3 regions of the Citrobacter rodentium NBRC 105723 genome follow, and region 2 is predicted to be linked to each of the others. Evidence: predicted binding sites of a transcription regulator. Region 2 holds the regulator's gene; each other region holds the start of a gene.
What was found. The regulator LexA, encoded in region 2, represses DNA repair genes until DNA is damaged. The targets are predictions, from matches to a motif close to TNCTGTATGTACATACAGNA.
Positions count from the first base shown of each region.

Region 1: a site for LexA is predicted at 1,023-1,042, ahead of sulA (SOS-induced cell division inhibitor SulA). Genes of this name have one in related genera too.
Region 3: a site for LexA is predicted at 1,758-1,777, ahead of rmuC (DNA recombination protein RmuC). Genes of this name have one in related genera too.

Region 1 is NZ_CP082833.1:4,462,946-4,467,282, forward strand. It holds gene yccS (YccS family putative transporter) at 1-263, shown strand, start outside; gene K7R23_RS21315 (TfoX/Sxy family DNA transformation protein) at 217-846, opposite strand; gene sulA (SOS-induced cell division inhibitor SulA) at 1,064-1,573, shown strand; gene ompA (porin OmpA) at 1,930-2,985, shown strand; gene matP (macrodomain Ter protein MatP) at 3,068-3,520, opposite strand; gene K7R23_RS21335 (AAA family ATPase) at 3,706-4,337, shown strand, end outside.
Region 2 is NZ_CP082833.1:1,719,030-1,723,366, reverse strand. It holds gene zur (zinc uptake transcriptional repressor Zur) at 79-594, shown strand; gene K7R23_RS08060 (CsbD family protein) at 671-880, opposite strand; gene dinF (MATE family efflux transporter DinF) at 1,010-2,335, opposite strand; gene lexA (transcriptional repressor LexA) at 2,473-3,081, opposite strand; gene K7R23_RS08045 (diacylglycerol kinase) at 3,205-3,573, opposite strand; gene plsB (glycerol-3-phosphate 1-O-acyltransferase PlsB) at 3,744-4,337, shown strand, end outside.
Region 3 is NZ_CP082833.1:1,454,488-1,458,824, reverse strand. It holds gene ubiE (bifunctional demethylmenaquinone methyltransferase/2-methoxy-6-polyprenyl-1,4-benzoquinol methylase UbiE) at 1-192, opposite strand, end outside; gene rmuC (DNA recombination protein RmuC) at 287-1,714, opposite strand; gene udp (uridine phosphorylase) at 1,854-2,615, opposite strand; gene K7R23_RS06860 (dienelactone hydrolase family protein) at 2,877-3,686, shown strand; gene metE (5-methyltetrahydropteroyltriglutamate--homocysteine S-methyltransferase) at 3,762-4,337, opposite strand, start outside.

The DNA.
Region 1 (4,337 bases), 2.6 Mb from region 2:
AGGTGCTGACATTACTGGATGACGCCGTCTGCTATGTCGATGACGCCTTGCATCATCTTCCCGCAGACGAAGCGCGGGTACAGCAGGCATTAGCTGAACTAAAGCTGCGCATACAGCACCTTGAACCACGCCTGGACAGCAAAGAGCCCCTGGTAATTCAGCAGGTCGGTTTGCTCATCGCGCTGCTTCCCGAGATTGGTCGCCTGCAGCGGCAGATCACTCAATCTTCAGCGGATACATCGGCTCCTGCGCCAGCGATTTAACCCACTCAGCAAGCTCCCGGCGGCGCGTCGCCGGGAGCGCCGCTTCATGAACGCCATAAATCGCCCCTTCGAGAATATAAAGAATTTTGTCGGTTATCGATTTATTGAGCTGCTTCAGACGCAGCCAGCACATTTTTGCCCCCAGGATGCGTAACGTGCTGACGTCATTAATCCCCACCTCATTAAGTAAACTCTCCAGATGAAAGGTCATATTGGGCAGATCCTTTAACCGACGCTGAGCGCCGCGCCTGAGTTTCTCTTGCAATGCCGCATCAAGGGAAAATTTCGATAAACGGATCAGCTGTTGCTGATCGCGCCAGAGACTTTCATCCACCTGATAGTAATTGAGCATAACGGGACGCCCGCGTTTCATAAAGGTCAGCCAGACAGGGGAGTGTTTCACACAATACTGTACGCTCTGCTCGCAGGCGCGCAGATAAAGCTCGCCGTCAGCAACCATTGCAAAGACGGTATCCTGGATAGTCAGACTGTAACTGCCGAACAGCGAACGGTACTGAATATTACCCAGCGAAGATAAGTATTCTTGCGATTTATAGATCCTGTCATAGGAGTGAACTTTCATAAAATTCCCTTTTAAATCATAAAGTAAATAAATGATTTGTCATAACGGATCCGCTAATGACGAAAATAGGCAACTTATTATCAGGGGGCAAGTTGTATTTCGTTTTTACCGTAACAACGAATAAAAATTGCGAGACGGTTTCCGAAAATAAAGTTGATCTTTTACGGCATCAGGGTTACTGTACATCCATACAGTAACTCACAGGGCTGGATTGATTATGTACACTTCAGGCTACGCAAATCGTTCTTCGTCATTCACCTCAACAGCGAACAAAATGGCGCGCGTCTCATCTGAGAAAGCCTCTGCCGGGCTGATTAGCGAAGTGGTCTATCGCGAGGACCAGCCCATGATGACGCAGTTACTGCTGTTACCCCTTCTCCAGCAGCTTGGCCAGCAATCGCGCTGGCAGCTGTGGCTGACGCCGCAACAAAAACTGAGCCGCGAATGGGTGCAGTCCGCCGGGCTGCCGCTCGCTAAAGTGATGCAAATTAATCAGCTTTCGCCCTGCCATACGCTGGAGTCGATGGTACGGGCGCTGCGCACCGGCAACTACAGCGTGGTGATCGGCTGGCTGGCTGAGGAGTTAACGGAAGAAGAACACGCCGAACTGGTAAAAGCCGCCGATGAGGGTAATGCGATGGGCTTTATCATGCGGCCGGTTAGCGCACATGCTCATGCCACGAGACAGCAAACCGGGTTAAAAATTCATTCAAATTTGTATCACTGAAGAAAATTAGGATTTATCCTGGAATTTTTTTTCGCTTCGCCTGTCGGCTTTGACGCTTAACGTTTTTTTTTGCGGGAACGCTTGTCGGAAGCGGTTTCCGCGAATTTTAGCTGCCCGTTACTCTGCGTCAATTGTTAAATAATTTGTATACAAGCACTTTTTTTTCATATGCCTGACAGGGTTCACACTTGTAACTTTTCAACTACGTTGTAGACTTTACATCGCCAGGGGTGCTCGGCATAAGCCGCAGATATCGGTAGAGTAACTATTGAGCATGGCCCCCGGTGAAGGATTTAACCGTGTTATCTCGTTGGAGATATTCATGGCGTATTTTGGATGATAACGAGGCGCAAAAAATGAAAAAGACAGCTATCGCGATTGCAGTGGCACTGGCTGGTTTCGCTACCGTAGCGCAGGCCGCTCCGAAAGATAACACCTGGTACACTGGTGCTAAACTGGGCTGGTCTCAGTACCACGACACCGGTTTCATCGACAACAATGGCCCGACCCACGAAAACCAACTGGGTGCCGGCGCCTTTGGTGGTTATCAGGTTAACCCGTACGTTGGCTTTGAAATGGGTTACGACTGGTTAGGTCGTATGCCGTACAAAGGCAGCGTAGAAAACGGCGCTTACAAAGCTCAGGGCGTTCAGCTGACCGCTAAACTGGGTTACCCAATCACTGACGATCTGGACATCTACACTCGTCTGGGTGGTATGGTATGGCGTGCGGACACCAAGTCTCACAATAACCTGACTGGTGCCTCCACTAAAGACCACGACACCGGCGTTTCTCCGGTATTCGCAGGTGGTATCGAGTGGGCTATGACCCGTGACATCGCTACCCGTCTGGAATACCAGTGGACCAACAACATCGGTGACGCTAACACCATCGGTACGCGTCCGGACAACGGCCTGCTGAGCGTAGGTGTTTCTTACCGTTTCGGTCAGCAGGAAGAAGCTGCGCCGATCGCTCCGGCTCCGGCACCGGCTCCGGAAGTACAGACCAAGCACTTCACTCTGAAGTCTGACGTTCTGTTCAACTTCAACAAAGCAACCCTGAAGCCAGAAGGCCAGCAGGCGCTGGATCAGATGTACAGCCAGCTGAGCAACCTGGATCCGAAAGACGGTTCCGTCGTGGTTCTGGGCTTCACTGACCGTATCGGTTCTGACACTTACAACCAGGGTCTGTCCGAAAAACGTGCTCAGTCCGTTGTTGATTACCTGATCTCTAAAGGTATCCCGGCTGACAAGATCTCCGCACGTGGTATGGGCGAATCCAACCCGGTTACCGGCAGCACCTGTGACAACGTGAAAGCTCGCGCTGCACTGATCGACTGCCTGGCCCCGGATCGTCGCGTAGAGATCGAAGTTAAAGGCGTTAAAGACGTTGTAACTCAGCCGCAGGCTTAAGTTTCCGTCTGATAAAAAACCCCGCGCTGCGGGGTTTTTTTATGGCTTCCGTCCGTCACTCATGGCGTAAGAACAAAAACGTTCACTCCTTTCCCAGCAAGGCCTGCAGGTCCTGCTTGAGTGAAGACATCTTAGTGGCATACTTCTCTTTATTCTCGGCGTCTTCGATAAGCTGCACGATGGTTTCCGACAGCGTTTTGCCACGCCGTTGCGCCAGGCCCGCCAGACGTTGCCAGACCAGAAACTCCAGATCGATTGATTTCTTGCGCGTATGCTGATGTTCAGCGTTAAAATGCCGTTTACGTCTGGCGCGTATCGTCTGCTTCAGCCGGTTAAACAGCGCCGGGTTCAGGTGCTCTTCAATCCAGACATTCACCCGCACAGGTTCATTTTCAAGAGTAAGTAACATCTCCACGGCCTCCTGGGCAGCGCTGGCCTCCACGTAGCGGGTGATTAATTCCCCCTCGCGGTGCTTCTTCACCAGATACTTCCACTTCCAACCGCTTTCAAGGTTTTCAAGTTGTTGATATTTCATGGCGATCTCAATGTTACCGTGTCACTCCTATCAGAATATCAGCTTTTTCGCCTTCTGAAGAAGAGAAACTTCAGACTGTGAGCACCCCGGCAACCCGTCGGTGCGTTTGCTTTCGCTTTCCACGTGTGAAGCGATGAGGGTTACGCTATAATCGCGTCTTTTACAACAGACTAAAAACATCAACTTTGACCATTACGAAACTTGCATGGCGCGATCTGGTTCCTGATACTGAAAGTTATCAGGATGTTTTTGCGCAGTCACACGTTACTGACGAAAACAATACATTACTCAGTGATACTCAACCACGCTTACAGTTTGCCCTTGAGCAATTATTGCATCCCAGAGCTTCGTCTCCCTTTATGCTGGCGAAAGCGCCAGAGGAGCTTGAGTATCTTACTCTGCTGGCAGAAGCCGCCCGGACGCTGCAACATGACGCAGGCCGTCTGACCGGCGGTCATTACGACATATCCGGACACTCGATTCGCTATCGTGACGCCGAACAGGTTGATGACAATTTTGCCACCTCGTCGCAGGTGGTGATTGCAGACTGGGTGGAGGCCGAACAACTGTTCGGCTGTCTGCGCCAGTTCAATGGCGATATCACGCTGCAGCCGGGGCTGGTTCATCAGGCCAACGGCGGTGTTCTGGTGATCTCGCTGCGCACCCTGCTCGCGCAGCCGCTGCTTTGGATGCGTCTGAAATCGATAGTCAGCCGTGGGCGTTTCGACTGGGTGGCCTTTGATGAATCCCGTCCGCTGCCGGTTTCTGTCCCTTCCATGCCGCTTAAGCTGCGGGTGCTGCTGGTCGGTGAACGCGA
Region 2 (4,337 bases):
TTACTGGCGGGATCTCGGCGTTTCCGGCAGAACATGATAAAGTGAGGGTTTATCACCCCACGCAATCCGAGGTGCCCGATGGAAAAGACCACAACGCAAGAGCTGTTAGCGCAAGCTGAAAAATTGTGCGCGCAACGCAACGTGCGGCTGACCCCACAGCGTCTCGAAGTACTGCGTCTGATGAGTCTGCAGGAAGGGGCGATTAGCGCTTACGATCTGCTCGACCTGCTGCGGGAAACAGAGCCGCAGGCCAAGCCGCCAACGGTTTATCGCGCGCTGGATTTTCTGCTTGAGCAAGGGTTTGTGCATAAGGTCGAGTCCACCAACAGCTACGTGCTGTGCTACCTGTTCGATCAGCCAACCCATACCTCAGCCATGTTTATTTGCGATCGCTGCGGCGGCGTGAAGGAAGAGTGCGCGGAAGGAGTGGAGGATATTATGCATACGCTGGCGGCGAAGATGGGATTCGCTCTGCGCCATAACGTGATTGAAGCGCATGGCCTGTGTTCAGCCTGCGTGGAGGTGGAAGCCTGTCGTCACCCTGGCGAGTGTCAGCACGATCACTCCGTACAGGTGAAAAAGAAACCACGCTAAGAACGCGAGCGGCAAGGTTATGCCGCTCAGGGTAATGAAGGGCAGTACGTCCTTGTACTGACTGGCAGCTGAAAAATTACCAGCGGTAGTCGTTGCGGGTTTCCCAGTCACCGACCTCTCTTTCCGCCTGATCTTTCTCGTAACCATAACGTTCCTGGATTTTACCTACCAGCTGGTCACGTTTACCTTCGATGACCGTCATATCGTCATCGGTCAGTTTGCCCCATTGCTCTTTCACCTTACCTTTGAATTGCTTCCAGTTACCACCGGCTTCGTCTTTATTCATCATAAAGTCCTCTTCGTTAGGCTGTGAATAGCGAGTCTGTCATCCAACGTTGCTGCGTTTTTTGCTGGACGTGATATTAAGTGTAGTCAGTGATTCTGAGTGCGACTGACTATTCAGAATATTTAACCGTCACGCTGCCGAAAACCAGCTGCCGTTTCGCCAGTGTCGCCGCCATATCCACGCCAGAGAGAGGCCACGCAGCGCCAGAAAAACCGCCAGCGCCAGCCATAAACCGTGATTTCCCAGCACCGGCAACGCCAGCAGCGTTAAGGCGAACCCGGCTGCCGCTACCGCCATGCTGTTGCGCATTTCCGCCGCCCGCGTTGCGCCGATAAACATACCATCCAGCAGATAGCACCAGACGCCAACCAGCGGCAGAATCACCTGCCAGTACAGATAATGGTCGGCAAGCTGTTGTAACTGCGGCAACGAGGTCAGCAGCGCAACGATCGGTTCGCCCGCCAGCAGATACGTCAACGAGAACAGCAGCGCCACAATGCCCGCCTGACGACAGGCGGCCCGCCATACCGCCAGCAGCTGGCTACCGTCGCGCGCGCCATACGCCTGGCCGGAATGCGCTTCCACCGCGTAGGCAAAGCCGTCAAGAGCATAAGCGGTGAAGGTCAGCAGCGTCATCAGCACCGCATTAACGGCGACAATATCGCTACCTGAGCGGGCGCCGAGGACGGTGATGGTGCCAAAGCAGAGTTGCAGCAGCAATGAGCGCAGCATAATGTCGCGATTGAGCGCCAGCAGACGGCGAAAGTTGCCGCGCCAGGACTGTTTCAGCATCGCAGACGACACGCCGCGCAGACGCAGCACCTTGCGCACCATCAGCAGACCAATCAGCAGCGTGGCGTACTCGGCGATCATCGTTGCCAGCGCCGCGCCCTGCACGTTCATATGCAGTCCCATCACCAGCCACAGGTCGAGCGCAATGTTGATGATATTACCGACTACCAGCAGGATCACCGGCGCGCGCGCGTACTGAACGCCCAACAGCCAGCCCAGCAGAACCAGATTCGCCAGCGAGGCGGGCGCGCTCAGCCAGCGAATCTCCAGAAAACGCCTTGCCTGGGTCAGTACGGCTTCGCTGCCGCCGACGATATGCAGCGCGAGATCGATAAGCGGAGTACGGCAAAGCGCGATTAACGCGCCTGCGCCCAGCGCCAACAGCAGCGGCTGTACCAGCGCTCGCGCCAGCGCCTGCGGGTTCTTCGCGCCAAACGCCTGCGCCGTCAGCCCCGTGGTGCTCATACGCAAAAAAAGCAGCATCATGAACAGAAAACTGGTCGCCGTCGCCCCCACCGCCACGCCGCCGAGATAAACGGGGCTGTCGAGATGGCCGATCACCGCGGTGTCGACCAGTCCCAGCAGGGGAACGGTGATATTGGAGAAAATCATGGGTAAGGCAAGACGCCAGAGCGCTTTATCAGCAGAAGTAAAAAAAGGCATAAAAAGAAGCCTGAGAAGCCGTTATCGCATTTTGAAAAATTTTACAGGCCCGATAGGCGTAGCGCTGGCGGGCCTGTTACCGGACGGCGGCGGCGCTGACGCCGCAGCCGGAGTGAAGGTAATAAAGTACGAAGGTACTACAGCCACTCGCCGTTGCGGATCACGCCAACGGCCAGTCCTTCGATAGTGAAGCTCTGCTCACGCAGGTCCACGACGATCGGTTTGAATTCGCTGTTTTCCGGCAGAAGTTCGACTTTATTGCCCTGCTTCTTCAGTCGTTTTACCGTCACTTCATCATCAATGCGCGCCACGACGACCTGACCGTTACGCACATCCTGAGTTTTGTGTACCGCCAGCAGATCGCCATCCATAATGCCGATGTCTTTCATCGACATACCGCTGACGCGCAGCAGGAAATCGGCATTCGGCTTAAACAGTGACGGATCGACCTGGTAATGGCCTTCAATATGCTGCTGGGCCAGCAGCGGTTCGCCCGCGGCAACGCGCCCGACCAGCGGCAGTCCGTCTTCTTCTTCGTGCAGCAAGCGAATGCCGCGAGATGCGCCGGAGACAATCTCAATAACACCTTTGCGCGCCAGCGCTTTCAGATGCTCTTCAGCGGCGTTCGGGGAACGGAACCCCAAACGCTGCGCGATTTCCGCACGCGTTGGCGGCATACCTGTCTGGCTGATGTGATCCCGAATAAGATCAAACACCTCTTGCTGCCTGGCCGTTAACGCTTTCATTCCGCCCCCTGGGTGTATATACAGTTATGCTGTGAGTATATACAGCAAAAGGCGATTTTGGAACCACAAACTGCATCATGCTCGCGAGTTTTATACGGTTATGGAACCCTGGTCGTAAAAAGCTTAACCAAAATGCGCCCACAGCAGGATGCCCCAGGTGATCAAAGCGATAATGATAGAGAGCAGCACCGCAGCCGACCCCATATCTTTCGCCCGTCCCGACAGCTCGTGATACTCGGAACCGATACGGTCCACCACCGCTTCAATGGCGCTGTTAAGGATTTCAACTATCATCACCAGCATGACCGAGCCAATCAGCAGAACGCGCGTAATCGCATCCACGTCCAGCCAGCAGGCAACCGCCACGGCCAGCAGAACGGCGACGCTCTCCTGGCGGAACGCCGCCTCGTTAATCCACGCGGCGCGAAACCCCTTCCAGGAATAACCTGCTGCTTTGATAATTCGGGTAAATCCAGTGGTATTATTAGCCATTAAAAGAACCTTTTCGCATTATTGGCGTCAATGACAATGTCTGTTTAGCTCAGCGGTATTGAGCGCAGGCGACCCGGCGCGAAGTATGACCGGATACACCAGAATTTCACATGACTTTCTGTTATCCTTGCAGCGCATTTGCATTATTAACCAGAGGCTTTACATCGTTTATGTCCGGCTGGCCACGAATTTACTACAAGTTACTGAATTTACCACTAAGCGTACTGGTAAAAAGCAAGTCTATTCCGGCAGATCCTGCCCCGGAGTTGGGACTCGATACCTCTCGTCCAATTATGTACGTTTTGCCGTACAACTCCAAAGCGGACTTACTGACTTTGCGCGCCCAGTGTCTGGCGCACGATCTTCCCGATCCGTTAGAACCGCTGGAGATCGACGGCTCGCTGCTGCCGCGCTATGTCTTTATTCATGGCGGACCGCGTGTCTTTACCTATTACACGCCGAAAGAAGAGTCCATCAAGCTGTTCCATAACTATCTCGATCTGCATCGCAGCAATCCACAACTGGATGTGCAGATGGTGCCGGTATCGGTGATGTTTGGCCGCTCGCCGGGGCGTGAAAAAGGCGAAGTTAACCCGCCATTACGTATGCTCAACGGCATTCAGAAGTTCTTTGCCGTTTCCTGGCTGGGACGCGACAGCTTTGTGCGCTTCTCACCCTCCGTTTCGCTGCGCCGGATGGCCGACGAACACGGCACCGACAAAATCATCGCGCAAAAACTGGCGCGCGTGGCGCGTATGCACTTC
Region 3 (4,337 bases), 260 kb from region 2:
ACCGCGGCGTACGCCGCTACAGTCGATAGTGAAGCGCTTCCACAAACGATGAATGCCGAATGACATCAAATCATTCATGACATCATATTTTGAGGCCACCGAATGAAAAACGTGGGCCACCATATCCGCTTTCTGCTCTTTAGCGACTGTCTGAAAACCAAAGTGCGTCGTTTCTTGTGAATTATCCACCATCTCAGTGCCTGCTCATCAAAAAATTGTTCAAGAAGTGTAACAGATTGGGGCAATTTGCCCTACTCTTCTGCCCGATCCGGCAACGCTGAACGGACTACAGCGACTGCTGTTTTATCCCATCATCGTCGTAATTCAGTGTCTTTTCATGCTCTTCGGGAACGGCCCGCAAACGGTACTCCTCATCCTGCGAGGTGGCCTGTTCCGCCAGTTCCGGATTAATCTCGCGTTTAATTTCTACCCCTAATCCGCGAAAGGCTTCCGCCTGGGCCAGTACATTGCCGCGCCCCGAAGCGAGCTTTTTCATGGCCTGGCAGTAGTTATCCTGGGCTTTCTCCAGGCTTTGCCCAATCGCCGACATGTCATCCACAAACAGCCGCATCTTGTCGTAAAGTTTACTGGCCCGATCGGCAATCTGCTGTGCGTTACGGCTTTGATGCTCGTAGCGCCACAGATTAGCGATGGTACGTAAAGCCACCAGCAGCGTCGTGGGGCTGACCAGCATAATATTATTTCTCAGCGCCTCGGTAATCAGTTCGGGCTGCCTGTCCAGCGCCAGTAAAAACGCCGGTTCTACGGGGATAAACATCAGCACGTAATCCAGCGTTCGCAGCCCCGGAAGCTGCTGGTAATCTTTTCGTCCCAACAGACGAATATGATTACGCACGGAGGCAATATGCTCCTGAAGCGCGCTTTCGCGGGTGTACTCATCATCGGCGTTAAAATAGCGCTCGTAGGCCACCAGCGTCATTTTAGCGTCGATCACCACATCTTTACCCTGCGGTAAACGCACAATCACGTCAGGCTGCATCCGCGAACGGGCATCATTTTCGATGCTGACCTGCGTTTCGTACTCATAGCCTTCGCGCAGCCCGGACGCCTCCAGCACGCGGGTAAGCACCACCTCGCCCCAGTTGCCCTGGGTTTTATTATCGCCTTTCAGGGCCCGCGTCAGGTTGATTGCCTCCTGCGCCATTTGCGCGTTCAGCTGTTGCAGATTGCGGATCTCATGCGCCAGCGTGTGCCGCTCGCGCGCCTCCTGACCAAAGCTGTCCTGCACCTGGCGGCGAAAACCGTCCAGCTGTTCACGCAGCGGCGTCAGCAGGCTGTTAAGACTTTGCCGGTTTTGCTCATCGACCCGGCGATTGCTCTGTTCAAAAATACGGTTAGCCAGATTCTCAAACTGTTCGCTGAGACGCTGCTCGCTGTTGATCATCTGACGAATTTTGTCTTCCGCATGTTGCTGCGCGGCTTCCATCCGCGTGGTGACTTCACGCAGATCCGCCTCCAGAGAGGTGTTAATGCTGCGCAGGCTGCGAAGTTCGTTATTCAGCAGTTCGCACTCATCGCGCCAGTGCTCGCTTTGCGCAAGCTCCTGTTTCGCCGCGCTTAACGCCGCCACCATATCTTCACGTTCGGCAAGCTGATCGGCTTTTTGCTGCGCGTGCTGATAGCTGGCGATCAACCAGCCAAGCGCAATGCCCACCAGCGCTATCACCGCGTAAATTACGATTGAGATGTCCAAAATGCCTCCTGCCGCTGCCGCTCACCTGCACAAAATAGGATTGTGCTGTATAAACGTCCAGTTTAAAAGGAAATTCCTGCGAGGCGTTACGCAAAATAAAAAGGCCGAACGCGTCGGCCTTATACGGAAATCATGAGGATTAGATCAGACGGCGAGCCGCTTCCACCACGATTTTCACCGCGTGGCTTTCGGTTTGCTTCATGGTCTCAGCATTCGGGATCTCTTGCTGAGTGCGGTTGACGATGACGCCTGCCACCATTCCCGCACGCAGGCCCTGGCTGGCGCACATGGTCAGCAGCGTGGCGGACTCCATTTCATAGTTCATCACGCCCATTGCCTGCCACTCTTCCATAGAGCCCTTAAAGCGGCTGACCACGCGCCCGGAATAGGTGTCGTAACGCTCCTGGCCCGGATAGAAGGTATCGGAAGAGGCGGTGACGCCCACGTGCGTGGTCGCGCCGACCGATTTCGCCGCGTCAACCAGCGCGGTGGTACATTCAAAATCCGCCACCGCCGGGAACTCCATTGGCGCGAAGTGCAGGCTTGCGCCGTCGAGACGCACGGACGCCGTGGTCACCAGAACATCGCCAACGTTAATGTGCGGCTGAATCGCACCGGTCGTGCCAATACGCAGGAAAGTGCGGATACCAAGCTGCGCCAGCTCCTCTACGGCAATCGACGTCGACGGGCCGCCAATGCCGGTCGAGCAGACGATCACGGGCTTGCCGTCCAGTTCTGCGCGCCAGGTGGTAAATTCGCGATGCGATGCCAACTTAACCGGCTTATCCATCAGCGCGGCGATTTTTTCCACACGCTCAGGATCGCCAGGGACGATGGCAAGCGTAGCCCCTTGTAAATCGTTTTTGGTGAGGCCGAGATGAAAAACATCCGATCCGGACATAAGAAACTCCTCTGTGATTCGATTTGGGTCAGAAGAAGCAAAAAGATACTTTACCGAAGGATACAGCCCCTTTTTGTGATACCTATCACTTTGAGATAAACCACTTGCATAACATTACGCAATAAAAGTGATAACCCTCACATTAATGCACTGATTTCATCTTTCATTGCACAAAAATTGAACCGAATCAGGCAGTGTGGGTTTGTTAAAGGCTGTCTATAGTTAACACTGCGCTAATTATCTGAGGGTACGGAGAATACCATGACAACATCACAACAAACCGGCTTTGCACCTGCTGCCTCTCCCCTTGCCTCGACAACGGTTCACACCCCGGACGATGCCATTCTTGCGGGCTTCACGACCATTCCCTCACAGGGTGAGGAGATGCCGGCTTACCACGCACGTCCGAAAACAAGCGATACGCCGCTGCCTGTGGTCATTGTAGTGCAGGAAATTTTTGGCGTGCATGAACATATCCGCGACCTGTGCCGCCGTCTGGCGCTGGAGGGATACCTGGCGATCGCGCCTGAGCTCTATTTCCGCGAAGGCGATCCGAATGATTTCGCCGATATCCCTACGCTTATCAATGGCCTGGTAGCCAAAGTGCCCGATTCCCAGGTGCTGGCCGACCTGGACCACGTCGCCAGCTGGGCGTCCCGCAACGGCGGCGATGCTCATCAACTGATGATGACTGGCTTTTGCTGGGGCGGACGTATTACCTGGCTGTACGCGGCGCATAACCCGCAGCTGAAAGCCGCCGTCGCATGGTACGGAAAACTGGTCGGCGATAAGTCGTTGAATTCACCGAAACATCCTGTCGATATCGCCACCGATCTCAACGCCCCGGTGTTAGGGCTTTATGGCGGGCAGGATAACAGCATTCCGCAGGATACCGTCGAAACGATGCGTCAGGCGCTACGCGCCGCTAACGCCAACGCGGAGATTGTGGTTTACCCTGAGGCTGGTCATGCCTTTAATGCCGACTATCGCCCGAGCTACCATGAAGAGTCAGCCAAAGATGGCTGGCAGAGAATGCTGGCGTGGTTTGCGCAGTACGGTGGTAAGAGATAATCGCGGGCCGGGTAAGATGGACTACCGCCAGGTAAATCGCCGGGCGGCGGCGTCGCCTTACCCGGCCTACAGAAATTACCCCTGACGCAGATTCTGCGCGGCCTGCACCATATTCGCCAGCGCCGCGCGGGTTTCCGGCCAGCCGCGGGTTTTCAGGCCGCAGTCCGGGTTAACCCACAGGCGCTGAGCCGGAATACGCTGCGCCGCTTTTCGCAGCAGCCCTTCAATCCACTCCACGCTCGGCACATTCGGCGAGTGAATATCGTAGACGCCCGGCCCGATCTCGTTCGGATAATCAAACTCCTCAAACGACTCCAGCAATTCCATATCGGAACGTGAAGTTTCAATGGTAATCACATCCGCATCCAGCGCGGCGATGGACTCCATGATGTCATTAAACTCGCAGTAGCACATGTGGGTATGGATCTGCGTTTCATCCTTCGCCACCGCGGCGTTGAGGCGAAACGCCTCCACGCTCCATGTCAGATAGGCGTCCCATTCGCTGCGACGCAGCGGCAACCCTTCACGCAGCGCCGGTTCGTCAATCTGAATAATGCCAATCCCGGCGGCTTCCAGATCCGCTACTTCATCACGTAGCGCCAGCGCGATTTGCTTCGCGATGGTTTCACGGCTCACGTCTTCACGCGGGAA